Regions from separate parts of the Bacillus tequilensis genome, predicted to be linked through region 2. Evidence: a T-box and tRNA genes for the amino acid it is inferred to sense, from the RefSeq annotation. Region 2 holds a T-box; the other holds one or more tRNA genes.
What was found. The T-box of region 2 lies ahead of leuS (leucine--tRNA ligase). A T-box ahead of a tRNA ligase gene usually reads a tRNA of that ligase, here a tRNA-Leu.
Positions count from the first base shown of each region.

Region 1: it has a tRNA-Leu gene. The T-box ahead of leuS (leucine--tRNA ligase) is inferred to sense a tRNA for this amino acid. The anticodon was not compared.

Region 1 covers NZ_CP048852.1:81,056-97,498, reverse strand. Annotated here, with positions in the region: rRNA gene G4P54_RS00545 (16S ribosomal RNA) at 1-1,168, opposite strand, end outside; tRNA gene G4P54_RS00540 (tRNA-Ala) at 1,406-1,481, opposite strand; tRNA gene G4P54_RS00535 (tRNA-Pro) at 1,489-1,565, opposite strand; tRNA gene G4P54_RS00530 (tRNA-Arg) at 1,592-1,668, opposite strand; tRNA gene G4P54_RS00525 (tRNA-Leu) at 1,678-1,763, opposite strand; tRNA gene G4P54_RS00520 (tRNA-Gly) at 1,778-1,852, opposite strand; tRNA gene G4P54_RS00515 (tRNA-Leu) at 1,893-1,975, opposite strand; tRNA gene G4P54_RS00510 (tRNA-Lys) at 1,981-2,056, opposite strand; tRNA gene G4P54_RS00505 (tRNA-Thr) at 2,094-2,169, opposite strand; tRNA gene G4P54_RS00500 (tRNA-Val) at 2,174-2,249, opposite strand; rRNA gene rrf (5S ribosomal RNA) at 2,272-2,387, opposite strand; rRNA gene G4P54_RS00490 (23S ribosomal RNA) at 2,442-5,369, opposite strand; rRNA gene G4P54_RS00485 (16S ribosomal RNA) at 5,539-7,088, opposite strand; gene lysS (lysine--tRNA ligase) at 7,398-8,897, opposite strand; gene dusB (tRNA dihydrouridine synthase DusB) at 8,989-9,990, opposite strand; gene G4P54_RS00470 (helix-turn-helix domain-containing protein) at 10,014-10,223, opposite strand; gene folK (2-amino-4-hydroxy-6-hydroxymethyldihydropteridine diphosphokinase) at 10,175-10,678, opposite strand; gene folB (dihydroneopterin aldolase) at 10,675-11,037, opposite strand; gene folP (dihydropteroate synthase) at 11,030-11,887, opposite strand; gene pabC (aminodeoxychorismate lyase) at 11,869-12,750, opposite strand; gene pabA (aminodeoxychorismate/anthranilate synthase component II) at 12,750-13,334, opposite strand; gene G4P54_RS00440 (anthranilate synthase component I family protein) at 13,348-14,760, opposite strand; gene cysK (cysteine synthase A) at 14,924-15,850, opposite strand; gene G4P54_RS00430 (peptidyl-prolyl cis-trans isomerase) at 15,926-16,443, opposite strand, start outside.
Region 2 covers NZ_CP048852.1:2,898,647-2,915,089, reverse strand. Annotated here, with positions in the region: gene bceR (two-component response regulator BceR) at 1-79, shown strand, start outside; gene bceS (two-component sensor histidine kinase BceS) at 72-1,076, shown strand; gene bceA (bacitracin ABC transporter ATP-binding protein BceA) at 1,177-1,938, shown strand; gene bceB (bacitracin ABC transporter permease BceB) at 1,928-3,868, shown strand; gene G4P54_RS15430 (sunset domain-containing protein) at 3,905-4,651, opposite strand; gene G4P54_RS15425 (MDR family MFS transporter) at 4,840-6,033, shown strand; gene ytvA (YtvA family blue-light photoreceptor) at 6,064-6,849, opposite strand; gene G4P54_RS15415 (DUF4257 domain-containing protein) at 7,242-7,577, shown strand; T-box leader at 7,681-7,895, shown strand; gene leuS (leucine--tRNA ligase) at 8,005-10,419, shown strand; gene G4P54_RS15405 (rhodanese-like domain-containing protein) at 10,536-10,847, shown strand; gene melA (alpha-galactosidase MelA) at 10,870-12,168, opposite strand; gene G4P54_RS15395 (carbohydrate ABC transporter permease) at 12,188-13,018, opposite strand; gene G4P54_RS15390 (carbohydrate ABC transporter permease) at 13,015-13,926, opposite strand; gene G4P54_RS15385 (ABC transporter substrate-binding protein) at 13,919-15,199, opposite strand; gene G4P54_RS15380 (LacI family DNA-binding transcriptional regulator) at 15,233-16,267, opposite strand.

The DNA of each region.
Region 1 (16,443 bases), 1.2 Mb from region 2:
GCAGTCACCTTAGAGTGCCCAACTGAATGCTGGCAACTAAGATCAAGGGTTGCGCTCGTTGCGGGACTTAACCCAACATCTCACGACACGAGCTGACGACAACCATGCACCACCTGTCACTCTGCCCCCGAAGGGGACGTCCTATCTCTAGGATTGTCAGAGGATGTCAAGACCTGGTAAGGTTCTTCGCGTTGCTTCGAATTAAACCACATGCTCCACCGCTTGTGCGGGCCCCCGTCAATTCCTTTGAGTTTCAGTCTTGCGACCGTACTCCCCAGGCGGAGTGCTTAATGCGTTAGCTGCAGCACTAAGGGGCGGAAACCCCCTAACACTTAGCACTCATCGTTTACGGCGTGGACTACCAGGGTATCTAATCCTGTTCGCTCCCCACGCTTTCGCTCCTCAGCGTCAGTTACAGACCAGAGAGTCGCCTTCGCCACTGGTGTTCCTCCACATCTCTACGCATTTCACCGCTACACGTGGAATTCCACTCTCCTCTTCTGCACTCAAGTTCCCCAGTTTCCAATGACCCTCCCCGGTTGAGCCGGGGGCTTTCACATCAGACTTAAGAAACCGCCTGCGAGCCCTTTACGCCCAATAATTCCGGACAACGCTTGCCACCTACGTATTACCGCGGCTGCTGGCACGTAGTTAGCCGTGGCTTTCTGGTTAGGTACCGTCAAGGTACCGCCCTATTCGAACGGTACTTGTTCTTCCCTAACAACAGAGCTTTACGATCCGAAAACCTTCATCACTCACGCGGCGTTGCTCCGTCAGACTTTCGTCCATTGCGGAAGATTCCCTACTGCTGCCTCCCGTAGGAGTCTGGGCCGTGTCTCAGTCCCAGTGTGGCCGATCACCCTCTCAGGTCGGCTACGCATCGTCGCCTTGGTGAGCCATTACCTCACCAACTAGCTAATGCGCCGCGGGTCCATCTGTAAGTGGTAGCCGAAGCCACCTTTTATGTTTGAACCATGCGGTTCAAACAACCATCCGGTATTAGCCCCGGTTTCCCGGAGTTATCCCAGTCTTACAGGCAGGTTACCCACGTGTTACTCACCCGTCCGCCGCTAACATCAGGGAGCAAGCTCCCATCTGTCCGCTCGACTTGCATGTATTAGGCACGCCGCCAGCGTTCGTCCTGAGCCAGGATCAAACTCTCCGATAAATGGATCACAGATTAAGTTCGCCGCATCCTGCGACGACATCTGTGTGACCTGCATCGTGCAGGCCCTAGTTTGACTGACTACGCACATCGCTGTGCGATTTGTTTAAAAATGAATTAACAGGTACGTTTTGTCTTGTTTAGTTTTCAAAGATCATTTCGTTTGTTCGCTTTGTTAAAGCAACTTTATTATTATACAATGTTGCTTGTTTAAAGTCAACAACTTTTTTAGAAAACATTTGGTGGAGCCTAGCGGGATCGAACCGCTGACCTCCTGCGTGCAAAGCAGGCGCTCTCCCAGCTGAGCTAAGGCCCCATAAAAATGGTCGGGAAGACAGGATTCGAACCTGCGACCCCATGGTCCCAAACCATGTGCTCTACCAAGCTGAGCTACTTCCCGATTTCTTGTTTATTCTATTAGAATAATGGCGCGCCCGAGAGGAGTCGAACCCCTAACCTTTTGATCCGTAGTCAAACGCTCTATCCAATTGAGCTACGGGCGCAAAATTTAATGCCGAGGGCCGGACTTGAACCGGCACGGTAGTCACCTACCGCAGGATTTTAAGTCCTGTGTGTCTGCCAATTCCACCACCCCGGCGTGGATGGTATAGTTGGAGCGGAAGACGGGATTCGAACCCGCGACCCCCACCTTGGCAAGGTGGTGTTCTACCACTGAACTACTTCCGCAGACAGGAAATCCAGTTTTTACAACTGTTATCCTATATAATGCGGGTGAAGGGACTTGAACCCCCACGTCATAAAGACACTAGATCCTAAGTCTAGCGCGTCTGCCAATTCCGCCACACCCGCGTAAATGGTGAGCCATGAAGGACTCGAACCTTCGACCCTCTGATTAAAAGTCAGATGCTCTACCAACTGAGCTAATGGCTCTTTTTAAAAGAGACTTGAGTATTATACCATATAAAAGTGGTGCCGGCAAGAGGACTTGAACCCCCAACCTACTGATTACAAGTCAGTTGCTCTACCAATTGAGCTACACCGGCAAGATGGTGGAGGATGACGGGCTCGAACCGCCGACCCTCTGCTTGTAAGGCAGATGCTCTCCCAGCTGAGCTAATCCTCCATAATTGCACTAACGTGCAATTGCTTGGCGGCGTCCTACTCTCACAGGGGGAAACCCCCGACTACCATCGGCGCTGAAGAGCTTAACTTCCGTGTTCGGTATGGGAACGGGTGTGACCTCTTCGCTATCGCCACCAAACAAATTGAGAGTGTTCTCTCAAAACTAGATAACAGGTATGACATCATTCAACATGTGGTTAAGTCCTCGATCGATTAGTATCTGTCAGCTCCATGTGTCGCCACACTTCCACCTCAGACCTATCAACCTGATCATCTTTCAGGGATCTTACTTCCTTGCGGAATGGGAAATCTCATCTTGAGGGGGGCTTCATGCTTAGATGCTTTCAGCACTTATCCCGTCCGCACATAGCTACCCAGCGATGCCCTTGGCAGAACAACTGGTACACCAGCGGTGCGTCCATCCCGGTCCTCTCGTACTAAGGACAGCTCCTCTCAAATTTCCTGCGCCCGCGACGGATAGGGACCGAACTGTCTCACGACGTTCTGAACCCAGCTCGCGTACCGCTTTAATGGGCGAACAGCCCAACCCTTGGGACCGACTACAGCCCCAGGATGCGATGAGCCGACATCGAGGTGCCAAACCTCCCCGTCGATGTGGACTCTTGGGGGAGATAAGCCTGTTATCCCCGGGGTAGCTTTTATCCGTTGAGCGATGGCCCTTCCATGCGGAACCACCGGATCACTAAGCCCGACTTTCGTCCCTGCTCGACTTGTAGGTCTCGCAGTCAAGCTCCCTTGTGCCTTTACACTCTGCGAATGATTTCCAACCATTCTGAGGGAACCTTTGGGCGCCTCCGTTACCTTTTAGGAGGCGACCGCCCCAGTCAAACTGCCCACCTGACACTGTCTCCCCGCCCGATAAGGGCGGCGGGTTAGAAGGTCAATACAGCCAGGGTAGTATCCCACCGATGCCTCCACCGAAGCTGGCGCTCCGGTTTCCAAGGCTCCTACCTATCCTGTACAAGCTGTACCAACATTCAATATCAGGCTGCAGTAAAGCTCCACGGGGTCTTTCCGTCCTGTCGCGGGTAACCTGCATCTTCACAGGTACTATAATTTCACCGAGTCTCTCGTTGAGACAGTGCCCAGATCGTTGCGCCTTTCGTGCGGGTCGGAACTTACCCGACAAGGAATTTCGCTACCTTAGGACCGTTATAGTTACGGCCGCCGTTTACTGGGGCTTCAATTCGCACCTTCGCTTACGCTAAGCGCTCCTCTTAACCTTCCAGCACCGGGCAGGCGTCAGCCCCTATACTTCGCCTTGCGGCTTCGCAGAGACCTGTGTTTTTGCTAAACAGTCGCCTGGGCCTATTCACTGCGGCTCTCTCGGGCTTGCACCCTAACAGAGCACCCCTTCTCCCGAAGTTACGGGGTCATTTTGCCGAGTTCCTTAACGAGAGTTCTCTCGATCACCTTAGGATTCTCTCCTCGCCTACCTGTGTCGGTTTGCGGTACGGGCACCTCTCACCTCGCTAGAGGCTTTTCTTGGCAGTGTGGAATCAGGAACTTCGCTACTATATTTCGCTCGCCATCACAGCTCAGCCTTATGGGAAACGGATTTGCCTATTTCCCAGCCTAACTGCTTGGACGCGGATATCCAATACCGCGCTTACCCTATCCTCCTGCGTCCCCCCATTGCTCAAATGGTGAGGAGGTGGTACAGGAATATCAACCTGTTGTCCATCGCCTACGCCTTTCGGCCTCGGCTTAGGTCCCGACTAACCCTGAGCGGACGAGCCTTCCTCAGGAAACCTTAGGCATTCGGTGGAGGGGATTCTCACCCCTCTTTCGCTACTCATACCGGCATTCTCACTTCTAAGCGCTCCACCAGTCCTTCCGGTCTGGCTTCACAGCCCTTAGAACGCTCTCCTACCACTGTTCGAAGAACAGTCCGCAGCTTCGGTGATACGTTTAGCCCCGGTACATTTTCGGCGCAGAGTCACTCGACCAGTGAGCTATTACGCACTCTTTAAATGGTGGCTGCTTCTAAGCCAACATCCTGGTTGTCTAAGCAACTCCACATCCTTTTCCACTTAACGTATACTTTGGGACCTTAGCTGGCGGTCTGGGCTGTTTCCCTTTCGACTACGGATCTTATCACTCGCAGTCTGACTCCCAAGGATAAGTCATTGGCATTCGGAGTTTGACTGAATTCGGTAACCCGGTAGGGGCCCCTAGTCCAATCAGTGCTCTACCTCCAAGACTCTTACCTTGAGGCTAGCCCTAAAGCTATTTCGGAGAGAACCAGCTATCTCCAGGTTCGATTGGCATTTCACCCCTACCCACACCTCATCCCCGCACTTTTCAACGTGCGTGGGTTCGGGCCTCCATTCAGTGTTACCTGAACTTCACCCTGGACATGGGTAGATCACCTGGTTTCGGGTCTACGACCACGTACTCATGCGCCCTATTCAGACTCGCTTTCGCTGCGGCTCCGCATCTTCTGCTTAACCTTGCACGGGATCGTAACTCGCCGGTTCATTCTACAAAAGGCACGCCATCACCCGTTAACGGGCTCTGACTACTTGTAGGCACACGGTTTCAGGATCTCTTTCACTCCCCTTCCGGGGTGCTTTTCACCTTTCCCTCACGGTACTGGTTCACTATCGGTCACTAGGGAGTATTTAGCCTTGGGAGATGGTCCTCCCGGATTCCGACGGAATTTCACGTGTTCCGCCGTACTCAGGATCCACTCAGGAGAGAACGAAGTTTTGACTACAGGGCTGTTACCTTCTATGGCGGGCCTTTCCAGACCTCTTCATCTACCTCGTTCTTTTGTAACTCCGTACAGAGTGTCCTACAACCCCAAGAGGCAAGCCTCTTGGTTTGGGCTGATCCCGTTTCGCTCGCCGCTACTCAGGGAATCGCATTTGCTTTCTCTTCCTCCGGGTACTTAGATGTTTCAGTTCCCCGGGTCTGCCTTCTCATATCCTATGTATTCAGATATGGATACCACTCCATTACGAGTGGTGGGTTTCCCCATTCGGAAATCTCCGGATCAAAGCTTGCTTACAGCTCCCCGAAGCATATCGGTGTTCGTCCCGTCCTTCATCGGCTCCTAGTGCCAAGGCATCCACCGTGCGCCCTTTCTAACTTAACCGTTAAAAAGAATCACTATGTGATATCTTGTCTTACTAATTGAATGTGATGTCTACTGTTATCTAGTTTTCAAAGAACACGTTTCGAAGGAATGATCCTTCAAAACTAAACAAGACAGGGAACGTTCTGTTTATAAGACCCAAGGTCTTATATTCCGTATATATCCTTAGAAAGGAGGTGATCCAGCCGCACCTTCCGATACGGCTACCTTGTTACGACTTCACCCCAATCATCTGTCCCACCTTCGGCGGCTGGCTCCTAAAAGGTTACCTCACCGACTTCGGGTGTTACAAACTCTCGTGGTGTGACGGGCGGTGTGTACAAGGCCCGGGAACGTATTCACCGCGGCATGCTGATCCGCGATTACTAGCGATTCCAGCTTCACGCAGTCGAGTTGCAGACTGCGATCCGAACTGAGAACAGATTTGTGGGATTGGCTTAACCTCGCGGTTTCGCTGCCCTTTGTTCTGTCCATTGTAGCACGTGTGTAGCCCAGGTCATAAGGGGCATGATGATTTGACGTCATCCCCACCTTCCTCCGGTTTGTCACCGGCAGTCACCTTAGAGTGCCCAACTGAATGCTGGCAACTAAGATCAAGGGTTGCGCTCGTTGCGGGACTTAACCCAACATCTCACGACACGAGCTGACGACAACCATGCACCACCTGTCACTCTGCCCCCGAAGGGGACGTCCTATCTCTAGGATTGTCAGAGGATGTCAAGACCTGGTAAGGTTCTTCGCGTTGCTTCGAATTAAACCACATGCTCCACCGCTTGTGCGGGCCCCCGTCAATTCCTTTGAGTTTCAGTCTTGCGACCGTACTCCCCAGGCGGAGTGCTTAATGCGTTAGCTGCAGCACTAAGGGGCGGAAACCCCCTAACACTTAGCACTCATCGTTTACGGCGTGGACTACCAGGGTATCTAATCCTGTTCGCTCCCCACGCTTTCGCTCCTCAGCGTCAGTTACAGACCAGAGAGTCGCCTTCGCCACTGGTGTTCCTCCACATCTCTACGCATTTCACCGCTACACGTGGAATTCCACTCTCCTCTTCTGCACTCAAGTTCCCCAGTTTCCAATGACCCTCCCCGGTTGAGCCGGGGGCTTTCACATCAGACTTAAGAAACCGCCTGCGAGCCCTTTACGCCCAATAATTCCGGACAACGCTTGCCACCTACGTATTACCGCGGCTGCTGGCACGTAGTTAGCCGTGGCTTTCTGGTTAGGTACCGTCAAGGTACCGCCCTATTCGAACGGTACTTGTTCTTCCCTAACAACAGAGCTTTACGATCCGAAAACCTTCATCACTCACGCGGCGTTGCTCCGTCAGACTTTCGTCCATTGCGGAAGATTCCCTACTGCTGCCTCCCGTAGGAGTCTGGGCCGTGTCTCAGTCCCAGTGTGGCCGATCACCCTCTCAGGTCGGCTACGCATCGTCGCCTTGGTGAGCCATTACCTCACCAACTAGCTAATGCGCCGCGGGTCCATCTGTAAGTGGTAGCCGAAGCCACCTTTTATGTTTGAACCATGCGGTTCAAACAACCATCCGGTATTAGCCCCGGTTTCCCGGAGTTATCCCAGTCTTACAGGCAGGTTACCCACGTGTTACTCACCCGTCCGCCGCTAACATCAGGGAGCAAGCTCCCATCTGTCCGCTCGACTTGCATGTATTAGGCACGCCGCCAGCGTTCGTCCTGAGCCAGGATCAAACTCTCCGATAAAAGTTTGACTGACTACGCACATCGCTGTGCGATTTGTTTAAAAATGAATTAACAGGTACGTTTTGTCTTGTTTAGTTTTCAAAGATCATTTTTGTCAACTTCTTTCAAGCGACTTTATTATTATAACTCGTCGACTCACTGAAGTCAATAACTTTTTTGAATTTCTATTATTCGTTATCGCCTTGTTTAGCGGCAACGAATAATAATATACCACCTTGTAAATAATAGCGCAATAGTTTTTTTGAATAAATACTTAGGAATTTAAAAAGAGCAGCATCCCTTTATAAAAAAGGATACTGCTCCTCTTTATTAGCGTTGTCTCATTTGCGGGAATAACAGCACGTCGCGAATAGAAGGAGCATTCGTCAGCAGCATAACCAGACGATCGATACCGATGCCTAAGCCTCCTGTTGGCGGCATACCGTATTCCAGAGCTTCAACAAAGTCTTCATCCATTAGATGAGCTTCATCGTTACCAGCTTCGCGCTCTTTTAATTGATCTTCAAAGCGTTCTCTCTGATCAATAGGGTCATTCAGCTCTGTAAACGCGTTCGCATGTTCACGACCGACGATAAACAGTTCAAAACGGTCTGTAAAACGCGGATCCTCAGGATTTTTCTTAGCTAGAGGAGAAATTTCCACAGGATGTCCGTAAATAAACGTTGGCTGAATAAGTGTTTCTTCAATTTTTTGTTCGAAGAATTCATTGATGATATGACCTACTGTCATAGAATCTTTGATCTCTACGTCATGTTCTTTTGCATATTCGCGTGCTTGCTCAACAGTGACCTCTTCCCAGAAATCAACACCAGTTGCTTCTTTAACTGCGTCAACCATGTGGAGTCTTTTCCACTCCGGTTTAAGATCGATTTGTTCTTCTCCGTATTGGATCGTAGTTGTTCCAAGCACTTCTTGGGCGATATGGGCGACAAGGTTTTCAGTTAAGCTCATGATATCTTTATAGTCCGCATATGCCTCATATAACTCAATCATCGTGAATTCCGGGTTATGGCGTGTAGAGACACCTTCATTACGGAAAACGCGGCCGATTTCATACACTTTTTCTAAACCGCCGACGATTAGACGTTTTAGGTGCAGTTCGATTGCAATACGCATATAGAGCGGAATATCTAACGCATTGTGGTGGGTGATAAACGGACGTGCAGAAGCTCCCCCAGGGATGCTGTGCATTGTTGGTGTTTCCACTTCTAAGTATCCGTGATCATCAAGGTATCTTCTCATAGCTTGAATGATCTTGCTTCGTGTGATGAACGTATGTTTGCTGTCCGGATTTACGATTAGATCCAGATAGCGCTGACGGTAGCGCTGCTCAACGTCTTTTAGACCATGGTATTTGTCAGGAAGCGGACGAAGTGCTTTTGTCAGTAATTCAAAAGAAGTTGCTTTTACAGACAATTCGCCTACATTTGTTTTGAAGACTTTTCCGGTTACGCCGATAAGATCACCAAGGTCAGAAGACTTGAAGATTTCGTATTGGTCGTCACCGACACTGTCTTTTCTTACGTAGATTTGAATTTGGCCTTCTAAATCCTGAAGATGCGCAAAGCCGGCTTTTCCTTTGCCGCGTTTTGTCATCATGCGGCCTGCGATTGTCACTTCGATCGCTTTTTCTTCTAACTCTTCTTTTGTTAGTTCTTGATATGCTGAAATAACTTCCTGAGACTGGTGCGTTCTTTCAAAGCGTGCGCCGAACGGATCAATGCCGTTATCTCTCAGTTGATTCATTTTATCGCGTCTGACTTGCAGCTGATCGTTCAATTCTTCATGGTTATGCTCTTCTTGACTCATTGTTATCACTCCATTACAGATATTGTTTCATGAAAAAAGCAGAAAAACTGCCAGCGCAATACTGGCAGTGAGCAGCAAATAGAAGTAAGTATTATCCTACTTTTGCGTCTTGAAGCTCTTTTGCCTCAACCTCAACAGTAAATGCATCTAAAAGCTGTACAAACTCTTCTCTTGTCTCGCAATGGTTGATTTCATTACGAACCTTCGCATTGCCCTTAACACCTTTCAGATACCAAGCAGCGTGTTTTCTCATTTCTCTTACCGCTACATTTTCACCTTTTAAGTTAATGAGGCGGTCAAGATGCAGTTTGCATACCGCCATTTTTTCGCGCACTTGCGGCTCTTCTTTTAATTCGCCTGTTTCAAGGTATTGAACCGTACGATAAATCATCCACGGATTGCCCAGTGCGGCACGTCCGATCATGACACCGTCTACCCCTGTTTCTTCAAGCATACGTTTAGCATCCTGCGGCGTCTTGACATCGCCGTTTCCGATAACCGGAATCGATACTGATTGTTTTACTTCTTTGATGATATCCCAGTTTGCCGTTCCTTCGTACATCTGCACTCTTGTACGGCCGTGAAGCGCAACAGCTTTTCCGCCCGCACGTTCTACAGCCTGTGCGTTTTTCACTGCGAAAATGTGGTCTCCATCCCAGCCCATTCTCATTTTGACTGTAACTGGTTTATCAACGGAATCCACTACCGCGGACACCATTTCGTAAATCTTATCAGGATCAAGAAGCCATTTGGCGCCCGCATCGCATTTTGTAATCTTAGGTACAGGACATCCCATGTTAATATCAATAATATCAGCAGTTGTGTTTTGGTCTACAAACTTCGCCGCTTCCACAAGGGTTTCCTTTTTTCCTCCGAAAATCTGAAGGCTGAGCGGTTTTTCACGTTCATCAATGTAAAGCATCCCCATTGTTTTTGCATTATTGTAAAGGATCGCTTTGTCACTGACCATTTCAGCGCATACCAATCCGGCTCCGAATTCCTTTACAGTCAATCTGAATGCTGAGTTGCAGACACCAGCCATCGGGGCTAGCACAACCCGGTTTTTCAATTGAATATCACCGATTTTAAACATTTTCCCCCTCCTTTCTCATTTGTTTATTTTTCTGGCGGAGCCAATTCTTCCGCACTTATATTTAAAACCTCTGCAGCATCTTGAATGATGGCAGCTGACGGCAATCGGTTTCCGCGTTCGATTTCGCCGAGAATAGAAACTGATATACCTAACGCTTTTGCAAATCCTTCTTGAGTATAACCTTTCAGCTTTCTGAATGCACGAATTCGTCTACCCCAGATTTCTGCTTCCATACTCTTACACCTTCTTGGTTTGGTTCCGCGTTTTTTGCCTCTTTTTCAACCTGCGGGAAAATCTCCGCAAGCGGCGCAAGGACAAACAAACGCTCATACATTCTCGGGTGCGGAACAATTAGTTGCTCTGTTTCAATATTTTCACGATTAAACAGCAAAATGTCAAGGTCTGCCGTCCGCGGCCCCCACCTTACTTCCCTTGTTCTGCCTAATTCATTTTCTATATGCTGCGTCAGTTTAAGGAGTTCAAATGGGTTAAGCGATGTCTTGATTTCAACGGCCATATTTAAGAATTCATCTTGGTCTTCGTATCCGACCGGATCAGTTTCGTAAATAGACGACACCTTGGTGACTTTCACAGCGTCATGCTGGTGCAGCATGGTCACCGCTTGTCTTAAGTACGTTTCTTTATCTCCAATATTAGACCCTAGTGCAATATAAGCTATGTTGTTCATGATTTTTTTCTCGTGATTTCAATTGCTACTGATTTATAGTGTCCGGGAATCGGCGGGTCGGGCTTAATCACTTTCACAGTACATTGCTGCACCGGCTGAAATTGTTTGAGAACCGTGTCTGCAATGCGTTCTGCCAGTGTTTCTACCAATTTCACAGGCTCCCCCTCTACAATATCTTTACATACGTGATAGAGCTCAGCATAGTTGATCGTATGCTCAAGGTCGTCCGTTTGTCCGGCTTTGCTTAAATCCAGCTCAGCGGTTAAATCAACTTTAAACCGCTGACCGAGCTTGTTTTCTTCTTTGAACACACCGTGGTATCCGTAAAACTCCATGCCTTCTACGTAGACTTTATCCATGGTGCACCCCTCCCTTATTCAGCATTGCGTCCATCATTTTCGCCATTCTGGCAATTTGTTTCACATCATGGACTCTGACAATGTCACAGCCTTTTTGAATGCCGAGACACACAGTTGCGCCCGTTCCCTCAGCCCGCTCCTCAGGCGGAAGATCCAGAACATGTCCGATGAATCTTTTTCGGGAGGTTGCCAGAAGAACCGGATACCCCAGTCCGCTGAAAATCTCGAGCTTGTTCATCACTGCCAGATTGTCATGATAAGTTTTCGCAAAACCGATACCTGGATCAAGGATAATGTTCTTCTCCTCTACTCCGGCCTCAACAGCGATTTTTACACTCTCCATTAAGTCCGACAGCATATCGGGCAATATGTCGTTGTAATTTCTCTCTGGGCGGTTATGCATAAGAACAATGGGAACATTGTGTTCGGCTGCAACGGAAGCCATCTTCGGGTCATGTTTCGCTCCCCAAATATCATTGATGATGGATGCGCCCGCTTTCACAGCTTCATCTGCGACAGAAGCTTTGTACGTATCTACTGAAATCGGCACAGCCAGTTCATTTGTGATCCGTTCAATCACTGGAATGACTCTTGACATCTCCTCATCCTCTGACACATACTCGGCGCCGGGTCTTGTCGATTCTCCTCCGATATCAATGATATGGGCGCCGTCATCGATCATCTCTTTCGCATGCAGCAGCGCCCTGTCCAAGCTGTCATATTTTCCGCCGTCCGAGAAAGAGTCAGGCGTTACGTTTAAAATTCCCATCACCAGCGTCTTCTCTTTATATGATAAAGCGCTGGGCTTGGTATGGATTACTTGTGTTTGGTCTATCGTTTGCTGCGCCATTCTCTTCCTCCCTTTTCATGGATCATGTTCTTTATTTCTTTGTTGTATAGCTTCTGAAGAGCAGCGGCTGCTTCTCCTCTTCGTCCTGCATAGTTTACTTCCTCTATTTTAGTAAATGGGATGATCTCAAGAACAGAGTTTGTCATCCATGCTTCGTCAGCTGACAAAAGAGCCTTCAGCTCATATCGGCCCGTTTTGAGTTCCAATCCTATTTTCTTTGCATTTTCTATGACAAAACGCCTCGTAACACCGTCCAGAATACCGGTATCAAGTGATGGCGTATAGATGCAGCTGCCTTTTCTCCAGAAAACATTTGATATGATGCCTTCTGCAACAGCTCCATCCTCTGTTAAGAAAATTCCTTCGATACGCGGATCATTTCCGATTTCTCTTTTCGCATACATATTATTTAAATAATGATGAGATTTTAACCGAAATGGCCCCTCTGGTGTGTTTCTCCGTAACGATAAAACCTTTCCTTCTTTTTGCGAAGGAAGGCTTTCTGGTTTCAGCTGGTTCATAAAACATAATACAGTGGGCTTATCATATGTCTGGGAGACAAAGCCTTTGTCGCTGATCCCGGCTGATATGTCCAGTCTTACGCGGGCATTGCCATCCTTGATTTCATTCAGCAAAAGAAGCTTGTCCAGCATCTCATGAATCTCATGCTTCGAAACAGTATATTCAATTTGCAGATCGTTAAGCGCGCGCTTAAGCCTTTCTATATGCCAATCAAGCAAAAATGGGGATCCTTCGTAGAGCCTGAAGGTTTCGAAAACACCGATCCCATATAAAAATCCATGGTCAAAAGGAGAAAGAACTGCATCTTTCTCCTCTAGATACCGGCCGTTCACATATATCATCACGCAATAACTTCCTTGCGGTATGTTTCAATGAAATTTCTGAGCATTTCTTTTCCAAAGGAGGTCATAATTGACTCCGGGTGAAATTGCACGCCTTCTATCGGAAGATCATTGTGGCGAATGGCCATAATTTCTCCTTCTTTCGTTTGTGCTGTTACTGTAAAACAGCTTGGCAGGGTCTCAGGTTTTACGATCAGCGAATGGTAACGAGTCGCGACAAGGGGATTTTTCAAACCTTCGAAGATTGTCTTGCCGTCATGCTCGATATCCGAGGTTTTCCCGTGCATAAGCCGCTCTGCCCTAACCACATCGCCGCCAAACACCTGTGCGATGGACTGATGTCCGAGGCATACACCAAAAATGGGGATTCTGCCTGCGAAATGTTTAATAGCTTCAAGGCTGATTCCCGCCTCATCAGGACTGCACGGTCCAGGTGAAATCATCAGAAAATCAGGAGACAGCTCTTCGATTTCTTCGATCGTGATGCTGTCGTTGCGTTTCACAATCAGTTCTTCCCCAAGCTCGCCCAAATACTGCACCAAGTTGTACGTGAATGAATCATAGTTATCAATCATTAAAATCATTTCTCCGCTCACCTCATCTAATTTTTGTCTCTTCTTTGCTCAGCTCTAATGCCTTTTGCATTGCAAAAGCTTTTTTGAATGATTCCCTGTATTCGTGCTTTGGAACGGAATCAATCACAACTCCTGCGCCGGACTGCATAAATGCCTGCCCTCCGGTTGCATAAATGGTTCGAATGACGATATTAAACTGCAGATCGTGATTATACCCAAACCATCCTATAGATCCAGTATAAAGCCCGCGGCGTGTCGGCTCAAGTTCTTCTATAATTTCCATCGTTCTTACTTTGGGAGCACCTGTAATGGTTCCTCCGGGAAATACAGCATGAATAATATCTACCGCGTCATATCCATCCTGCAGTTCACCTTGGACATTAGATACAATATGCATCACATGCGAGTATTTTTCAATTGCCATGAATTCGTTCACGCTCACAGACCCGTAACGTGATACTCGTCCAAGATCATTCCTCTCTAGATCAACCAGCATGACATGTTCTGCGCGTTCTTTTTCATTATGGATCAATTCGTTTGCCAGCGCCTCGTCTTCTTCATCGGTTTCCCCTCTGGAACGGGTGCCTGCAATTGGCCTCGTCTCTAATAGCTTGCCCTTTTTGCTGACAAGCAGTTCAGGCGATCCGCAAATGATTTGGAAATCAGGTGTTTCTAAATAGGCCATATAAGGAGAAGGATTTACTGCTCTCAAAGTCTTGTAAATTTGATATGGGTGGGCAGACAGTGACTGCGACTGTCTGATTGACAAGTTGACTTGAAACACATCTCCGCTGGCGATGTATTGTTTGATTTTCTCTACAGCTTGCGAGAACCCCTCCTCCGTAAATGGTGCCGCGAAGGAGCCGTCTGTTTCATGCTTCATCTCTCGCGAAGAGACAGCAGGGAGCTCAGTCAGCCACAGCCGCTCCAGCTCAGATAGCTTCATATCCGCAGTTGCGTGATCAGAACCATTCACATGAGTAATCAGCCACAGAGACTCTTCTTGATAGTCATAAACTGCTATATCATCAAAAACAAGAAAATAAATATCCGGTGTTTCCAAATCATCTAGTGAGAGCATTTTAAAATTTTCAATGTAACGTGCGTAATCATAGCTGAGAAATCCGATTGCCCCGCCTTGAAAATCCGGAAGCTCGTGATCTGTTTCTGTTTCCAGCGTTTTAAACCAGCTGTGGAAGGCCCGTAATGGGTCACCTTCTTTAAACAGCATCTCATCTCCATGCTTAATTGTGGTTATTCCGTCTTTTCCTTTTACCGTCGCAATCGGATCAAGACCGGCTATGCTGTATCTGCCGCCTCTTGCACTTTCAAGGAGTACATGCTGTTTTCTGGATTGCGCAAGTTTCTCATATTGTTGTAAGAATGAGTCTTTTTGAAAAGGTACTTTTTTGCCTGCCGGTCTGCGTTGTGCCATTGATATCATTCCTCTATTTTCTTTTTTGCTTGTTTTTTTATTGTAAAGCAATCTTGTTATTGAAAAAAGTGAATTTCTCTTCCAAGCATAACATTCGGCGTAGACATGGCATATTTGATGCACGAATATAAAAAAACTCCCGGCAGACCGGGAGTTTGGCATTTTAATCGAATTGATACAGCGGCGTGCTCAGATAACGTTCGCCGTTACTTGGAATGACGGCCAAAACTTTTTTGCCTTTTCCGAGTTTTTTCGCTACTTGAAGAGCAGCGTAAATTGCCGCGCCTGATGAGATGCCTCCGAGAATTCCTTCTTCACGTGCAGCTCTGCGCGCATATTCAAACGCTTCTTCATTCTTCACAGGGAAGATTTCATCGTATACTTCGGTGTTTAAGATGTCTGGCACAAATCCGGCTCCGATTCCCTGAATTTTGTGGGGACCTGGTTTTCCTCCGGCAAGCACTGGAGAATCCGAAGGTTCAACAGCGTAAATTTTGATGGAAGGGTATGCTTCCTTCAGAACTTCGCCCGCTCCCGTAATCGTTCCGCCTGTGCCGATTCCGGCCACAAATGCGTCAATCTGATCATCACCGAATTGCTCAACAATTTCTTTACCTGTTGTTTGGCGGTGAATTTCTGGGTTAGAAGGGTTATTAAACTGCTGCGGCACAAAGTATCCGTGCTTCTCAGCAAGCTCTTCAGCTTTCTGAATGGCGCCTTTCATGCCTTCCGCGCCAGGCGTCAGCACAAGCTCAGCACCGTATGCGCGAAGAAGGTTGCGGCGCTCCATGCTCATTGTATCAGGCATCACCAAAATAGCTTTGAAACCTTTAGCCGCAGCAACCATCGCAAGCCCGATTCCAGTATTTCCGCTTGTCGGTTCAATGATTGTATCGCCGGCTTTTAATTTTCCTTCTTTTTCAGCGGCTTCAATCATAGCTAAACCGATACGGTCTTTTACACTGCTTCCAGGGTTCATATATTCAAGCTTCAAATATACATCCGCACTGTTTTCATCTGTAAGGCGATTTAATTTAACGATTGGCGTATTCCCAATTAATTCAGTAATGGAGTTTGCTACACGTACCATTCTCGACACCTCAATTTCCGACTATTTGTATTGGTATTATGTATATAATCTATCAATTTCAAAATTTTTTGTCAATCACTTAGTACTTTTTTCCCCATAAAACCATGATACATCAGCTTCTTTCCAAAGTGTTTTGACTGAGGCTTTATCACCTAGCTGATCCATTGCGATTTGACGTCTGATCTGATCTTTCACCTCATCGTATGAAAATGTCCTTGCTTTTAGTTTTTCTTTCAGCTGAATGACGGCGTATCCGTTACTGACCTTTATCGGTTTGCCAGACCATTCATCCTCTTTGAGTGTTTTTGCTTCTTCAATGTATGCTGAAGGAATGTTGTCTGATGCTTCTGTAACAAAGCCTAAATCTCCGCCGTATGGCGATGTATACCTGTCTGTAGACCTTTCCGCCGCGACAGCTTCAAAGCTCGATCCGCCATTCAGTTCTTTTAGGACTTCTCTCGCTTCTTCTTCATCTTTTACCACAATATGCCGAATTCGATACGAATCATCAAACTGATACAGCTCTTTATTTTTATTATAGAATGATTTCAATTCTTTGTTTGAGATATCAATATCCCTTGTTAACAATTCTT
Region 2 (16,443 bases):
CCTGCAGCTTGGCGCATATATCGAGACGAAGGTCGGCCAAGGCTACATAGCGAAGGAAGAGGATCATTTCTATGATTAAGGCATTTCTCATTGAAAGGCGAAGCTGGATTGCCGCGTTTTTGTTTCAGCAGGCTTTGATTTTGTCCATTGCTTTTGTTGCTCCTTCCATCTCATTTGAAAATGTGCTTTATATGGTGTATTTGTGTGTGCTGTTTTTTATCATATTCCTTTGGATCCGCTATCGGAAAGAAACGGCGTTTTATAAAAGCCTGAAAACATGGGAGAACAACCTTGATGTAACAGCGATAAATGAACCGGAAACGCCGTTTGAATCAATGGTTGAAAGAAGCATTACCGGGCAAACGGAACACTTGAAGCAGACTGCTGATCGGCATCGCTTAGCATTGGAAAATGAAAAAGATGAACTGATGGCATGGATCCATGAGGTTAAAACCCCATTAACAGCAATGCATTTACTCATCGATAGAATGGAGGATCAAGCTTTAAAATCCCAGTTGTCCTATGAATGGCTGCGTATTCACCTGCTTCTTGATCAGCAGCTTCATCAAAAACGCATATCATTTATTGAAAATGACCTGTCAGTAGGGCGCATACAGCTCCGGTCTTTGATCTTCAAGGAAATCAAAGATTTACAATCGTGGTGCATTCAGAAAGGGGTCGGCTTTGATATTCAGCTGGAGGCAGAGGAAGTGCTGAGTGATGCAAAATGGCTGGCGTTTATCATCAGGCAGCTGCTGACAAACGCGGTGAAATACAGTGAAGCCTCTGACATTGAGATCAAAAGCTTTCAAAAAGGGGAACAGACGCAGCTCGAAGTGAAAGACTTTGGCAGGGGCATTGAACAAAAAGATGTGCCGCGTATTTTTGAGAAAGGATTCACCTCCACAACAGACCACCATGATCAAGCGTCCACAGGCATGGGGCTGTACTTGGCGAAAAAAGCAGCGGCGCCGTTATTAATCCATATTGATGTGTATTCGGAGTTCGGTGCAGGGACAGTTTTTACATTAACCTTTCCAAAACGGAATCAATTTGAACGTGTCATAAGCGTGTGACGAAAATGTCACATGCTTTTCTTTTTTGTTCGCCCAATCGAAGGAAAAGCCCGGCATTCCTTTTTATAATGAGATTATCCAATATAAAGGAGACTGCAAAATGATGATTTTAGAAGCAAATAAAATTCGAAAAAGCTATGGAAACAAGCTGAATAAACACGAGGTGCTGAAAGGCATCGATATTCACATTGAAAAGGGCGAATTTGTCAGTATCATGGGTGCTTCCGGATCGGGCAAAACCACTTTGCTTAATGTACTGTCTTCGATTGATCAGGTGAGTCATGGAACGATCAACATTAACGGAAACGAAATGACTGCTATGAAGGAAAAGCAGCTGGCTGAATTTAGAAAGCAGCATTTAGGCTTTATCTTTCAAGATTACAATTTATTAGACACATTGACAGTGAAAGAAAATATCCTTTTGCCGCTATCGATCACGAAAATATCAAAAAAGGACGCTAATCGCAAATTTGAGGAAGTTGCAAAAGAGCTGGGGATTTATGAATTGCGAGATAAGTACCCGAATGAAATATCCGGCGGCCAGAAGCAGAGAACATCGGCCGGGAGAGCGTTTATTCATGACCCGAGCATTATTTTCGCTGATGAACCGACCGGCGCGCTCGATTCGAAATCAGCCTCTGATTTGTTAAACAAGCTAAGCCAGCTCAATCAAAAACGCAGCGCCACGATTATTATGGTCACTCACGATCCGGTTGCGGCCAGCTACTGCGGCAGAGTCATTTTTATTAAGGACGGGCAAATGTATACCCAGCTGAATAAAGGAGGCCAAGACAGGCAGACGTTTTTCCAGGATATCATGAAAACGCAAGGCGTGCTGGGCGGGGTGCAGCATGAACATTAATCAGCTCATTCTGCGAAATCTGAAAAAGAATCTTCGGAATTACTATCTGTATGTGTTTGCGTTAATTTTTAGCGTGGCGCTTTATTTCGCCTTTGTCACGCTCCAATATGATCCTGCGATTGACGAAGTAAAGGCTTCAATCAAGGGAGCCGCGGCCATTAAAGCTGCTTCGATTTTGCTTGTCGCTGTAGTGACGATTTTTATTTTATATGCAAATACGATATTTATTAAAAGACGGAGTAAAGAAATAGGGCTGTTTCAATTAATCGGAATGACGAAGCATAAAATCTTCCGCATCTTAAGTGCAGAAAATATCATGCTGTATTTCGGCTCTTTAGCCATCGGGGTAGTGGCCGGGTTTTCAATATCAAAGCTTGTGCTCATGATCCTGTTTAAAATTGTCGATGTCGAAACTGAGGCGAAGCTGCATTTTTCTGAGCAAGCCTTGGTTCAAACGATTATAGTGTTCTGCGGCATTTACCTCTTGATCATGATGATGAATTATATGTTTATCAAAAAACAAAGTATTTTATCTTTATTTAAAGTGGCGTCTTCCACTGAAGATAAGGTGAAGAGAATATCATTTTTCCAAATGCTGATCGGCGCTTTAGGCATCGTGCTGATTTTGACAGGATACTATGTGTCTTCTGAGCTGTTTGGCGGAAAATTTAAGACCATTAACGAACTGTTTGGCGCGATGAGCTTTATCTTGGGGACTGTTATTATTGGGACGTTTCTCTTTTATAAAGGATCGGTCACATTTATTTCAAACATCATTCGAAAAAGCAAGGGCGGCTACTTAAATATTACAGAAGTACTGTCACTGTCATCGATCATGTTCAGAATGAAATCGAACGCGTTGCTGCTGACGATTATTACAACCGTTTCAGCGCTCGCCATCGGGCTGCTGTCACTCGCTTATATTTCGTATTACTCGGCAGAAAAAACCGCTGAACAAAGTGTAGCGGCTGATTTTTCATTCATGAATGAGAAGGATGCCAAACAATTTGAAAGCAGTTTGAGTGAAAGTAACATTTCGTATGTGAAAAAAGAAACTCCTGTTCTGCAAGCGGCTTTTGATGTCACAAATATCATGGATGGAAACCCGAAAGAAATGCAGGGGGATCCGAGTAAATTACAGCTTGCTGTTGTAAGCGACAAAGATGTAAACGGAGTCGATGTGGCGGCTGGAGAGGCGGTGTTCTCAGGATACACCGACTTGCTGCAAAAAGTAATGATTTTAAAAGACTCCGGCAGCGTGAAGGTGAAAAGCAAGCATGAAACGCAGCCATTACGCTATAAAGGATTAAGAGATGAGTTTCTTGTATCCTACACGTTTACAAACGGGGGAATGCCCGCAGTTATAGTGGATGACAGCTTGTATAAACGGCTCAACAAAGATAAAGACCCCCGCATTCAGCTCGCGCAGTCTGAATTTATCGGCATTAATGTGAAACAGGAGGACCAGCTTGAAAAAGCAAATGAGCTTTTTCAAAAGGTGAACAAGAAAGATCAGCATTTATCACGACTGGATACAGGCATTGTGCAAAAGTCACTGTTTGGTCTCGTGATGTTCATCGTCGGCTTCTTAGGATTAACGTTCCTGATTACATCAGGCTGTATCCTTTATTTTAAACAAATGGGTGAAAGTGAAGATGAAAAACCAAATTATACGATTTTGAGAAAACTTGGTTTTACGCGGGACGACCTGATAAAAGGGATACGCATCAAACAAATGTACAACTTTGGTATTCCGCTGGTTGTCGGCCTCTTCCACAGCTACTTTGCCGTTCAATCCGGCTGGTTCCTATTCGGGTCAGAGGTGTGGACGCCGATGATTGTGGTAATGGTGTTATATACTGGGCTCTACTCCATCTTCGGTTTTCTGTCTGTTCTTTATTATAAGAAGGTGATTAAATCATCGTTATGAAACAGCAAAAGCTCCAGAGATTCTGGAGCTTTTTGTTTATCGTTTTGGCGCCCGGTAACCTGCGGCTTCAGCTTCTTCAACTGAGCAAAACATTTCAGCCGGATCAGTTGTCCTGTCGTAGTATGTACTGCCTGGCGTGTGGTAGATGCCGTTTTTGCTTCCTTTAATATTACAGCCTTCTGCTGTGTCAGCTGCTTTGGCTTCATCAGCTTGATTGGTATGGCTTGAAGAATTTCCAGTGTCTTCGTAAGAACTTGCAGTTTGGCTTTTCGCCTCTTTTAATTGCTTTTCAAGCTTTGTTTTATCTTGTCGGAGTGTTTCATTTTCAGCCTTTGCCGTTTTTGTATCTTCTTTGAGCTGTTTTTGATTGTCTTGAAGCTCTTTCATCTCCGCTTTTAATGATTTTTGCGTCTTTTTTAGTTCACTATTTTCTTTTTCAAGCTGCTTCAGCTTGTCTTGATCTTCTGTGCTGTCTTTTAATGTCTTTGCTTCAGTGCTGACAGATTTGTATTCTTTTTCAAGTGCTTCATGCTCTTTTGTGAGACTTTGATATTCGGCGTTTAAAGCTGAATATTTTTTCTCCGCATTTGCAGCAGCAGCATCAGGCTCTGACAGTCCTGCTCCGGTGAAGAGCAGCACCAGGCCTCCTATCAAAAGCGGCCAAAAAAGTTTCTTAGAAAAACGTTTTTCTTTTTTCAGCACATATCTGACGAGGTGATACAATCCATAGCTAAGCGAAATGAGACATGCAAGAAAACCTAAGAATGCTAATGCCATTTCCATAAAATGACCCCTTTTTCTATTTATTTTACATTTTCCGAACAATATGTGTTAGATTTTTTTACGCTCATCAGTTGAAAAATGTGAGGTAGACAGATAGAATGAATGTGCTATGATCACTCGATTCGTACGGAGCCGTTTTAGGTTTCGTTTTTTTCATGAGCTTTTTTAGGTAAGAAAGGGGGATGAGTATGCCGCGTGCTCTTAAAATTTTAATCATTGGAATGTTTATTAATGTGACGGGGGCTTCTTTTTTATGGCCGCTGAATACGATTTATATTCATAATCATTTAGGAAAGTCATTAACAGTAGCCGGGCTTGTTCTGATGCTGAATTCCGGCGCCAGTGTGGCTGGTAATTTATGCGGTGGTTTTTTGTTTGATAAAATCGGCGGCTTTAAATCGATTATGCTTGGGATTGCTATTACGTTAGCAAGTTTGATGGGTCTTGTCTTTTTCCATGATTGGCCTGCCTATATTGCGCTGCTGACGGTTGTGGGCTTTGGATCCGGTGTTGTTTTTCCGGCCAGCTATGCAATGGCTGGAGCAGTGTGGCCTGAAGGGGGAAGGAAGGCATTTAATGCGATCTATGTCGCGCAAAACGCGGGGGTGGCCGTCGGCTCAGCTCTTGGCGGTGTCGTGGCGTCTTTCTCGTTTTCCTACGTATTTATGGCGAATGCCGTATTGTATCTGATCTTTTTCTTTATCGTATATTTCGGATTTCGAAATATTCAGACGAAGGATGCGTCTCAAACATCCGTGCTTGATTATGATGCTGTGAACGGCAAAGCGAAATTTGCCGCGCTGATCATATTAAGCAGCGGCTATGTACTAGGCTGGCTTGCTTATTCTCAATGGTCTACCACGATTGCTTCGTACACGCAAAGCATGGGAATATCTCTTTCCTTATACAGCGTGCTGTGGACAATTAACGGAATTTTAATTGTGATTGGCCAGCCGCTTGTCAGCTTTGTCGTAAAAAAATGGGCGGAGTCGCTGAAAGCGCAAATGGTCATCGGTTTTATCATTTTTATACTGTCCTACAGCATGCTGCTGACGGCAAAGCACTTCCCGATGTTTCTGGCTGCCATGGTGATTCTGACTATCGGAGAAATGCTTGTTTGGCCAGCGGTGCCGACGATTGCCAATCAGCTTGCGCCTAAGGGGAAAGAAGGCTTTTATCAAGGCTTTGTCAACAGCGCGGCGACAGGCGGCAGAATGATTGGCCCGTTGTTCGGCGGTTTGCTTGTCGATCATTTTGGCATCCGGGCTCTTGTTTTATCTCTATTGGTTTTGCTGCTGATCAGTATTGCCGCAACGCTTTTATACGACAAACGGATAAAACCGGCAAAAGAAACAAATAAGCAAGCCTCAATCTCTTCATAATAAAAGATCCCGCTGATGAGCGGGATCTTTTTACATGACCGGAAGAACGTTAACGGCATCCTTTACATTTAAAAATGTTTTCAACGATGAAAAATTAGCATCCAAACCATTCATTTTCATAGCCAATTCGGGCTTAATGCCGGTAATGATTAATTCGGTCCCCGTCAATTTCAGCAAATGGCTCAGCTTGAAAATCTGATCGGCGGTTTGTTCGTTCACTTGGGCTAATCCGGATAAATCGATAATTAAATAATCATCCTTGGATGTTGTTAGAATTTTCGTCAATGTGCAGATAATGGAATTGAATCGCTCCTCAGTCAGGTTTCCGACTAGCGGAAGAGCTGAAATGCCGTTGCGTATCGGGACAATAGGCGTTGAAAGTGCAGTGATTTCTGTGAGGGAATCCTCGAGAAGCTTTTCATACTCTTTTTGCTGGGTGATGTCTTTTTGGATGCCGACAAAATAGGTCTTGCCTTCAGTCTCAAGCGGATCAATATTCAATTCATTCCAGAACATTGTTCCGTCTTTTTTGTAGTTTTTGATCTGCACGGTAACAGGCTCTTTATATTGTAAAGCGGTTCTGATCGTGTCCACTTCAGCGGGATCTGTGTGTTTCCCCTGTAAGAATCGGCAGTTCTTTCCTAAAATCTCCCCGGCTTCATAACCGGTCATTTGAACAAAGCCATGATTTACGTAGACAATAGGATGATCTTCGAGCGCGGGATCTGTAATGACCACACCGACTCGCGCATGATCAAGCGCTTTTTTGATGACTTCCAGCTGTCCTTGCATGCCAAATGATTGAAAACTAGCCATTTAAATCCCCCTTAGGCTGTCATCTTACTGAACGAAAGCCTGATTTTCCCCTTTTTTAAATGAATTCTACAGTAACCCTAGCATAACGTATGTTCTGATTCAAGCAAGCGCAGTTTGTTGTTTGTCATCAAGGCTTGTCCTCGTATACACTAAAATAAGAACAGAGATTGAACATATGACCGGAAGCAGCTAAATGAGTGACTAGGTAAATGTCACTGGGGGAAAAATGAATCCAATGCATCAAGCTTATCGATCATGTGTTCACATATAATGGAAGAAACAAGCTTTTTTCAGATTTGCCAGTATGTAGATATCGAAAATCATCGGAATCGTTTAAGGGGGCTGGATGGCCTGAAGTCGCTTTACGAAATAAGGGCTTTAGGAAGGTGATGATGAAGATGCTGCATCAGGTACTTATTGCTTGTGTAATTGGAGGAATCATGGGGATTCTCGGTCATGTGAAAAAGAGAGGCAGGCTGGAGAAACCCAGAATGACGAAGCGGTTTATCTACCTTGGATTTTTGGAAGATTGGTTTATCGGAATGACAGCTTCCATTTTACTTGTATTATCCGCTGACCCCGATTCAGGAATTCAACTTGTCATCTTATCGATTATCTCAGGCTACGGCGGTGAAGCTGTTCTCAGAAGTTTTGACTTTGTGAGAGAAATGAACAGCGGCGGCGACCCAGCCGAGTCCAAACGTCAAACCAAAACTCCACCCGAATAATTGTCCTCAATCTTCGCCCGTTCAGGGTACATTCCCATTGTATACAAACCTGCTTGCACTTATGAACAGAATTCTATAAAATACAGTTAAGATTACGGTTGCGATAAGAACAATGAAGAGGAGCAGTAAGAAGCAGATATTGTTGCAGAGAGTTGACGGCTGGTGAAAGTCAATCAAGTTTGTTTCCGAACTCACCTCAGAGTTGCAGCGGTGAAAAGCCGCTGACGCATAACTGCGTTAAAAGTATCAAGTGAGTGCGGCGTATGCCGCGCTAACGAGGGTGGTACCGCGGGAAAACGAAAGTCTCTCGTCCCTTTTTGGGATGAGGGAGTTTTTTTTAGTTTGGGAATATTCTGAATATAGTTCGCTCCTTCCCGTCAATACTTGAACCATAAACGCCGTATTCAATTAGAAGGAGGTTTTTACTTTGAGTTTTCAGCACAAAGAGATAGAAAAGAAATGGCAAACATACTGGCTTGAAAACAAAACATTTGCCACTCTTGATCATAATGAAAAACAAAAATTTTACGCGCTGGACATGTTCCCTTATCCGTCAGGAGCGGGATTGCACGTCGGCCATCCTGAAGGATACACAGCTACAGATATCCTGTCCCGCATGAAGCGCATGCAGGGCTATGATGTCCTTCATCCGATGGGCTGGGACGCATTCGGCCTGCCGGCTGAGCAATACGCGCTTGACACAGGGAACGATCCAGCTGTGTTTACGAAGCAGAATATCGACAATTTCCGCCGTCAAATTCAGTCGCTTGGTTTCTCATATGACTGGGACCGTGAAATCAATACGACTGACCCTGAATACTATAAATGGACGCAATGGATTTTCTTAAAGCTATACGAAAAGGGCCTTGCTTACGTTGACGAAGTGCCTGTAAACTGGTGCCCGGCTCTCGGTACGGTTCTCGCCAACGAAGAAGTCATTGACGGCAAGAGCGAACGCGGCGGCCATCCGGTAGAGAGACGTCCGATGAAGCAGTGGATGCTGAAAATCACCGCTTATGCGGACAGGCTTCTTGAAGACTTGGAAGAGCTTGACTGGCCGGAAAGCATTAAAGATATGCAGCGCAACTGGATCGGCCGTTCTGAAGGCGCTCACGTTCATTTTGCTATAGATGGACATGATGAATCCTTTACGGTGTTTACGACAAGACCAGACACGCTGTTTGGCGCTACATACACGGTACTTGCCCCGGAACATGCATTGGTGGAAAACATCACAACGGCTGAGCAAAAAGAAGCTGTTGAAGCATATATCAAAGAAATTCAATCAAAGAGTGACCTGGAGCGTACTGATCTTGCGAAAACAAAGACAGGCGTATTTACAGGAGCTTATGCGATCAATCCTGTAAACGGAGAGAAATTGCCGATCTGGATTGCGGATTACGTTCTTGCATCATACGGAACAGGTGCTGTCATGGCTGTTCCAGGACACGATGAGCGTGATTTTGAATTCGCCAAAACATTCGGCCTTCCGGTGAAGGAAGTTGTGAAAGGCGGAAACGTTGAGGAAGCGGCGTACACTGGCGACGGCGAGCACGTGAATTCTGATTTCCTGAACGGCCTTAACAAACAGGAAGCGATTGAGAAAGTGATTGCTTGGCTGGAAGAAACGACAAACGGCGAGAAAAAAGTGACGTACCGTCTGCGCGATTGGCTTTTCAGCCGCCAGCGTTATTGGGGCGAGCCGATTCCGGTCATTCATTGGGAAGACGGAACATCAACGGCTGTGCCTGAAGAGGAGCTGCCGCTGATTTTGCCGAAAACGGATGAAATCAAACCGAGCGGAACAGGCGAATCACCGCTTGCGAACATTAAAGATTGGGTGGAAGTCACAGACCCTGAGACAGGGAAAAAAGGAAGAAGAGAAACGAATACGATGCCGCAATGGGCGGGAAGCTGCTGGTATTTCTTGCGCTACATTGATCCGCGCAATCCGGATCAGCTGGCATCACCAGAGAAGTTGGAAAAATGGCTTCCGGTTGATATGTATATTGGTGGCGCAGAACATGCCGTGCTCCATCTTCTGTATGCCCGCTTCTGGCATAAGTTCCTGTATGATATCGGCGTAGTGCCGACGAAAGAACCGTTCCAAAAGCTGTATAACCAAGGAATGATTCTCGGCGAAAACAACGAAAAAATGAGTAAATCGAAAGGGAACGTTGTCAACCCTGACGAAATCGTTGCCTCTCACGGTGCTGATACGCTCAGATTGTACGAAATGTTCATGGGACCGCTAGATGCTTCAATCGCTTGGTCTGAATCAGGATTAGACGGCGCGCGCCGCTTCCTTGACCGCGTATGGCGCCTGTTTGTAGAAGACAACGGTGAGCTTAACGGCAAAATCGTTGACGGCGCAGGTGAAACATTGGAGCGCGTGTATCATGAAACAGTCATGAAGGTCACAGACCATTACGAAGGTCTTCGTTTCAACACGGGTATATCCCAGCTGATGGTCTTTATCAATGAAGCATATAAAGCAACAGAGCTGCCGAAGGAATATATGGAAGGCTTCGTGAAGCTTCTTTCTCCTATTGCGCCTCACTTAGCGGAAGAGCTTTGGGAGAAGCTCGGCCATGTCGGCACGATTGCATATGAAGCTTGGCCTGTTTATGATGAAACGAAACTTGTGGATGATGAAGTTGAAATCGTTGTTCAGCTGAACGGCAAAGTAAAAGCGAAATTACTGGTTCCTGCCGATGCGACGAAAGAACAGCTCGAACAGCTTGCTCAAGCCGATGAAAAGGTCAAAGAGCAGCTTGAAGGCAAAACGATTCGAAAAATCATCGCAGTGCCTGGCAAACTCGTCAATATTGTGGCAAACTAAGCCTAGAAAAATCCCCTTTGCGAAAAGGGGATTTTTCTAAATCAGTCTCGAAATAGCAATCGTCCAGCTGACTTTGATATACTAAAACATGATCATTGTGAATGGGAGTGTTTTCTTTGGAAATAAAAGAAATCAGCACAGCCGCTTTGAAAGAAAAAATTGAGGCGGACGAAGAATTATATTTGATTGATGTCAGAGAAGATGAAGAGGTTGCGGAAGGCATGATCCCGCAAGCCGTTCATATTCGCATGGGGGATATTCCTGAAAAAATGGACACCCTTGATAAAGACAAAGAGTACGTGTTTATCTGCCGCTCAGGAATGCGCAGCATGAATGTCTGCAGGTACTTGGATGAACAGGGCTTTAAAACAGTCAATGTCGAAGGCGGCATGATGGCTTGGGAAGGCGAAACAAAACCAAAAAACTAGGGGAGAGCGGTCCCCTAGTTTTTTATTTGTACGACGGAAGCCAATCGCCGTGCGCTTCAAATAAATCGTCGCACATGGAGATGATGTCATTCAAGGAAAGCTCCGCGCTTGTATGCGGATCAAGCATTGCGGCCTGGTAAACCGCTTCTTTTTTTCGTGTGACAGCGGCTTCAATTGTCATCAGCTGTGTATTAATATTCGTCCGGTTTAGGGCTGCGAGCTGCTCAGGCAGTTCTCCGGCGAAGCACGGGGTCACTTTTTTTCTGGCGGCGACGCATGTCACTTCCACAACGGCTTTTGAAGGAAGGTTGGTGATCAGTCCTGTGTTCAAGACGTTTCCTCCGAAGGTGAATGGCTCGTTCGTTTCCATCGCTTCGATTATTCTTGAACCATATTCCTTTGAACGTACGTGCGTAAGGTGTTTATTGTTGACGATATCATCCCGCATTTTCTCCCAATTTTGAATCTGCTTGACGCACCTTCTCGGATATTCATCTAGCGGAATTTGCAGCTCGCTGATCAGCTCAGGGTAATTCCGTTTAATAAAGAACGGGTGATACTCTGCGTTGTGTTCGGATGATTCCGTGACATAATAGCCGAACTTATCCATCAATTCAAACCGCACCATATCATGATGCTTTGTTTTTTGTTTTTCTTTTGCTCTCCTTTTAATTTCAGGATAGAGATCTATACCGTCTTTTTTGACTTCCAAAAGCCAGGCCATATGATTGATTCCCGCGATGCGTTCCTCAATTCCGTCATGCTCCATTCCGAGAGATTTGAATAAATCCTTCGTGCACACTTGAACACTGTGGCAGAGCCCGATTGTTTTAATATTTGTATAGCGGAGCAGTGCGCCTGTAAGGGAGGCCATTGGATTTGTATAATTTAAAAACCACGCATCTGGGCACATGTCTTCCATATCCTTTGCGATATCAAATAAGACGGGGATGGTTCTGAGTGATCTGAAGATCCCGCCGATGCCGACTGTGTCGGCAATCGTTTGGCGCAACCCGTACCGTTTCGGAATCTCAAAATCTATGACAGTGCTCGGTTTATATCCTCCAACCTGAATGGCATTGATGACATAGCTTGCGTTCTGCAAGGCAAGTTTTCTGTCATCGTAGCTGTTGATCGCCACACTCGGGTTATAGCGGTCTCGCAGATTTTCGAGCATGAGCTGGGATTCCTGCAGGCGTTTGGGGTCAATGTCGAAAAGAGCGAATTCAAAGCCATTTAGTGCTTCCGTTAACAGGCAGTCTCCTAATACATTTTTGGCGAAAATGGTACTCCCTGCACCGATAAATGTAATCTTTTTCATATTGCTTCCTCCTTTAATGTTATCCCTTTACCGCTCCGGATGACAGGCCGGCAATGAAATATTTCTGCAGCGCCAAAAACAGAACAATCATCGGCAACATTGCCATAAGAGCCGCTGCGGCAACTAAATGCAGATTGTTGGCGTTTTCTCCGAAAAACCCTGCCATGGCGACTGTTAATGTCTGAACCTTTTGATCTTGTAAAAAGAAAATCGCAAATTGATAGTCGTTCCATATAAAGACACAGGAAATAATACAGATGGTCGCTGTGATCGGCTTAAGCAGAGGAAACACGATCATAAAAAAGATTTTCAGCATGCCCGCGCCGTCAATTTTTGCAGCTTCTTCAAGCTCTTTTGGAACTGTTGATCGGATAAAACCTGAATACAGGAATATGGTTAACGGCATGTAAGCCGCTGTATTGATGAAAATGGCGATGGCGTGTGTATTCACCATTCCGGCATCCACGACCATTTGGTATAAAGGCACCATGGACGTTAGCGGAGGGATGATCATAATGGAAATGAGCAAGGCGAAAACCGCTTTATTCAGCTTTGTTTCCCGCCGGGCAAGTGGGTAGGCGGCAAGTGAGCCGAATATGATCAATAACAAGGCGGAAAAGCCTGTGATGATGATGGTGTTTATAAAAGAGTTTCCAAGTGAAGCGCGCTCCCATGCCTCTGAAAAATTGCGGAAGGAGATATCGCCTGGAAACATCCATTTCGAACTGTAGTCTCCCTTTGCTTTTAATGAGGTGGTCAGCAGAATGTAAAAAGGAATAAAATGCGCACAGGCCACAATGGCGGCAAGAAGTGTAACGATCCGCAGATTTTTTGAACGGGCGGTTTTCATGACATTTCCGTCTCCTTTCTTTTAAAATACGCAAGCGCACAAAAGCTGATGATCAAAATGACAAATGCCATCAATATGCCTTGCGTTGCGGCATAGCCGGCATCCTGCCGTTTGAAATACAAATCATACATAAACGTGGACATGGATTGTGACGCATTCCCAGGGCCGCCAGCGGTGAGCGCGATAATGACGTCAAACAGCTTTAAGCCTCCAATGATGTTGATGACCATATTAATCGTTATTGAGGGCATTAACAGCGGCAGTGTAATGGTGAAAAACTGCTGGACTGGTTTCGCACCATCCATTTGCGCGGCTTCATAGTAATCCTTCGGAATGCTTTGCAGGCCGGCTAAGTAGACAATCATAGCGATCCCGACATATTGATAGGTGTTAATCAAAACGATGATCCAGGGATTCAGTGTTGGACTGGCGAGCGCATTGATCGGGCTGATGCCGAAGACACCGAGCAAATCGTTGAGCGCGCCTCCGTCATAGGAGAAGAAAAAGTACCAAATGTATCCCATAATGAGCGGACTGATCATCACAGGCAAATAGACAACGGTTCTTGTTATCGCTTTCATTTTGATGCTTTGATTTAGAAGCAGGGCGTACAAGAGTCCGACCGCATTTTGGAAAAAGGTGCTGCCGAGCCCGTAAAGCAGCGTGTTTTTTAGAATGTGCCAAGTGTCAGGGTCAGTAAACAGCCTTTCATATTGCGCGAATCCCACCCATTGGTAGACTTGCGAAAAGCCGTTCCAGTTTGTAAAGGTGATCATTGCGCCTTTCATAAACGGATAAATCATAAAGATCAGAACGGAGAGTAAAGCAGGAGTGTACATCCACCAAAGTGAGGTCTGCTTTTTTGGCTTAACCTGTTTTACATGAACGTCCCTTGCGATCTCACTCATTGTTTTCAGCTCCCTGTGTTTCCGATTGCTCCCGGAGTCGTTTATATTCTCTTTTCAGCTTTTGCGAAATCTCTTGAGGCGTCAAAATATCAGCCGCAAGTTCCTGCCCGGCTGTCCCCAGGACGTCCCACATTCCGTTAGGCAAGTATAAACGATCGAAGTAAGGTTCGACTTTGACATTTTGATAATGCTCATAGTCATTTGCATAGTAAATATCAGCTTTCACATTGGTCAGACCCGAGGGAAGCGAGGTGGCTTCAGCCATTTGTTTGGCATTAGCGGGACGTGCCATAAATGAAATAAATTCTTTTGCTTCTTTTAGATGAGGTGAGTCTTTCCATGCTGCGAGCGTATAGCGTTCACCGCCGATCCATATCGGGGCATCTCCGGCATGTATCGCAGGTGTGGGGATAATGCCGACCTCGACGTTTGGATTGATTTGGGCAACATCGTGGCCGAGTGTGCCGCCTTGCATCGTAAAGGCGATTTTGTTTTGGGCCATTAATTCAATGAGCTGAGATTTTTTTGCGGTTACAGCGTCGATATTGATCAGTTTTTCTTTCTGCATTTGTTTAAGGATGTCTGATAAATAAGTGAATTTGCTCCACTGAAAGGTGCCGTTAATGAGCTGTTTTTTTTCGTTGTGGGCGGGATCTGTAATGAGAAGAGGTGTAGCGAATTGGTCGTAATATTGGGCGAATGAGCTTTTGTCATATCCGGCAAACCAGAAGGGAACAATCTTTCCCTTGCTCTTTTCTTTAATCGTTCTCAGTGCTTTCATAAAGTCATCCATCGTTTCCGGCGGGTCAATGTCGTAACGGTCTAACATATTGCGGTTATACGCCAGTCCGTCTTTTGCCTGATTGATCGGATAGGCATACACCTTTCCGCTTTTATTTTTGAGAATGCTGTTTAAATGTGGATCGAGGTTTTCAGTCCATTTCATATCCCGGAGGTCTGCTGTATATTCTCCGTACCTGATTTTCCCCCAGCCATGTGTATCAAAAAGATCAGGCAAATCATTGGCAGCCATTCTGACACGCATCATATTTTCATAGTCATTGCCTGGGAAATGAAGGCTGACACGAATGTCACTGTGTTCCTTTTCAAACGCTGCCGTAAGTTTTCTGAACGTATCTCTTTCACTGTCCGTTGACATTGTAGAATAAATGGTTAACGTCTTTTTTGCGGTGTCCGCTGAGCTTTTCTCTGCTGAACAGCCGGGCAGAATAAGCAGAATAAGAGAGAGAAATAAAACAAAAGTGTGTTTCATCTTTTCCTCCTTATCATCATGATTAATGCTTGCTTATGTCACCTCCTTAGCTGGACATCCGCAGCTTTGTCTTACGATTAAAGTGGTGGGCAGGGTGACGCGGTGGGGAAGGGTTCGGCCATTGAGGCGGTCCAGCAGCAATTTTACGCCTGTCCGGCCCATTTCCTCTGTGTATACCTTCACTGTCGTTAAAGGCGTGCTGGCAAATTCAGATTCTTCAATCCCGTTAAAGCTGACAATCGCTGTATCCCGCGGCACCTGCAGTCCGGCTTCCTGAAGCGCTTTTAACGCGCCGATCGCCATGGAATCGCTTGCGATAAAGAATGCGTCCGGCAGATGGCCTTGAGCGATTGCTTTCTTCATCAGGCGATAGCCCTCACGCATGCTGTATTCTCCGACCAGCACATGCTCAGGCTGGGGCGCGGCGGACTTCAAAAAGACAGTCAGGCGTTTGTCTTCGATGGTTCTGCGAATGCTTTGGCCATCCTTCAGCGTATGCTCTTTTTCTTGCCCGCCAATGTAGCCTAGCCGTTTGTAGCCTAGATTGAAAAGGTGATCAATCGCTTGGCGTGAAGCCGCTTCAAAATCGATGCCAATCGAATCGTACGCTTGAGGATCAGGAGAGTGATTGATAAATACGGCATGCTCCAGCCGTCCGCTGATGTGCGTAACGGCTTCATCATGAACTCGGCCGATGACAATGACACCATCCAGTTCCCGCAAGATATGCTCTTGAAAGGAACCGAGATGAATCGAATTTGTAATGAAGATTTCCTGTTCAAAGCATTCCTTTTCAATGCCTTTGCGAATGGAAGAAAAATAAGGGTCCTGCCGTTCCTGATCGGGGGACAGGCAGCTCAGTACGCCGATCAGCGGCTGAGTCCGCTGTTTTTGTCTGCGGGATTTCCGGCGTTTGGCAACTGTTTGATAGCCGAGCTCTTCAGCGATATGGATGACTCGTTGTCTCGTTTCGCCCGCAACAGAAAGCGACTCATCTTCATTTAAAATTCTGGAAACAGTCGCGCTGGAAACTTTAGCTTTCAAGGCGATATCTTTAATCCGAACCATAGGTATCCCTCTCATCTATTTAGTAAAATATGAACTCATCTGTTTTTGATAAATTGATACTATCATATCGAAGTAAGCGGTTACAATAACTGTTTTCGGAAAATTTTGTTATATTTACTTAATATTTAGTAAACGATGCGATTTGTAAAAATAAAGGGGGAAACCAGATCTGCCTC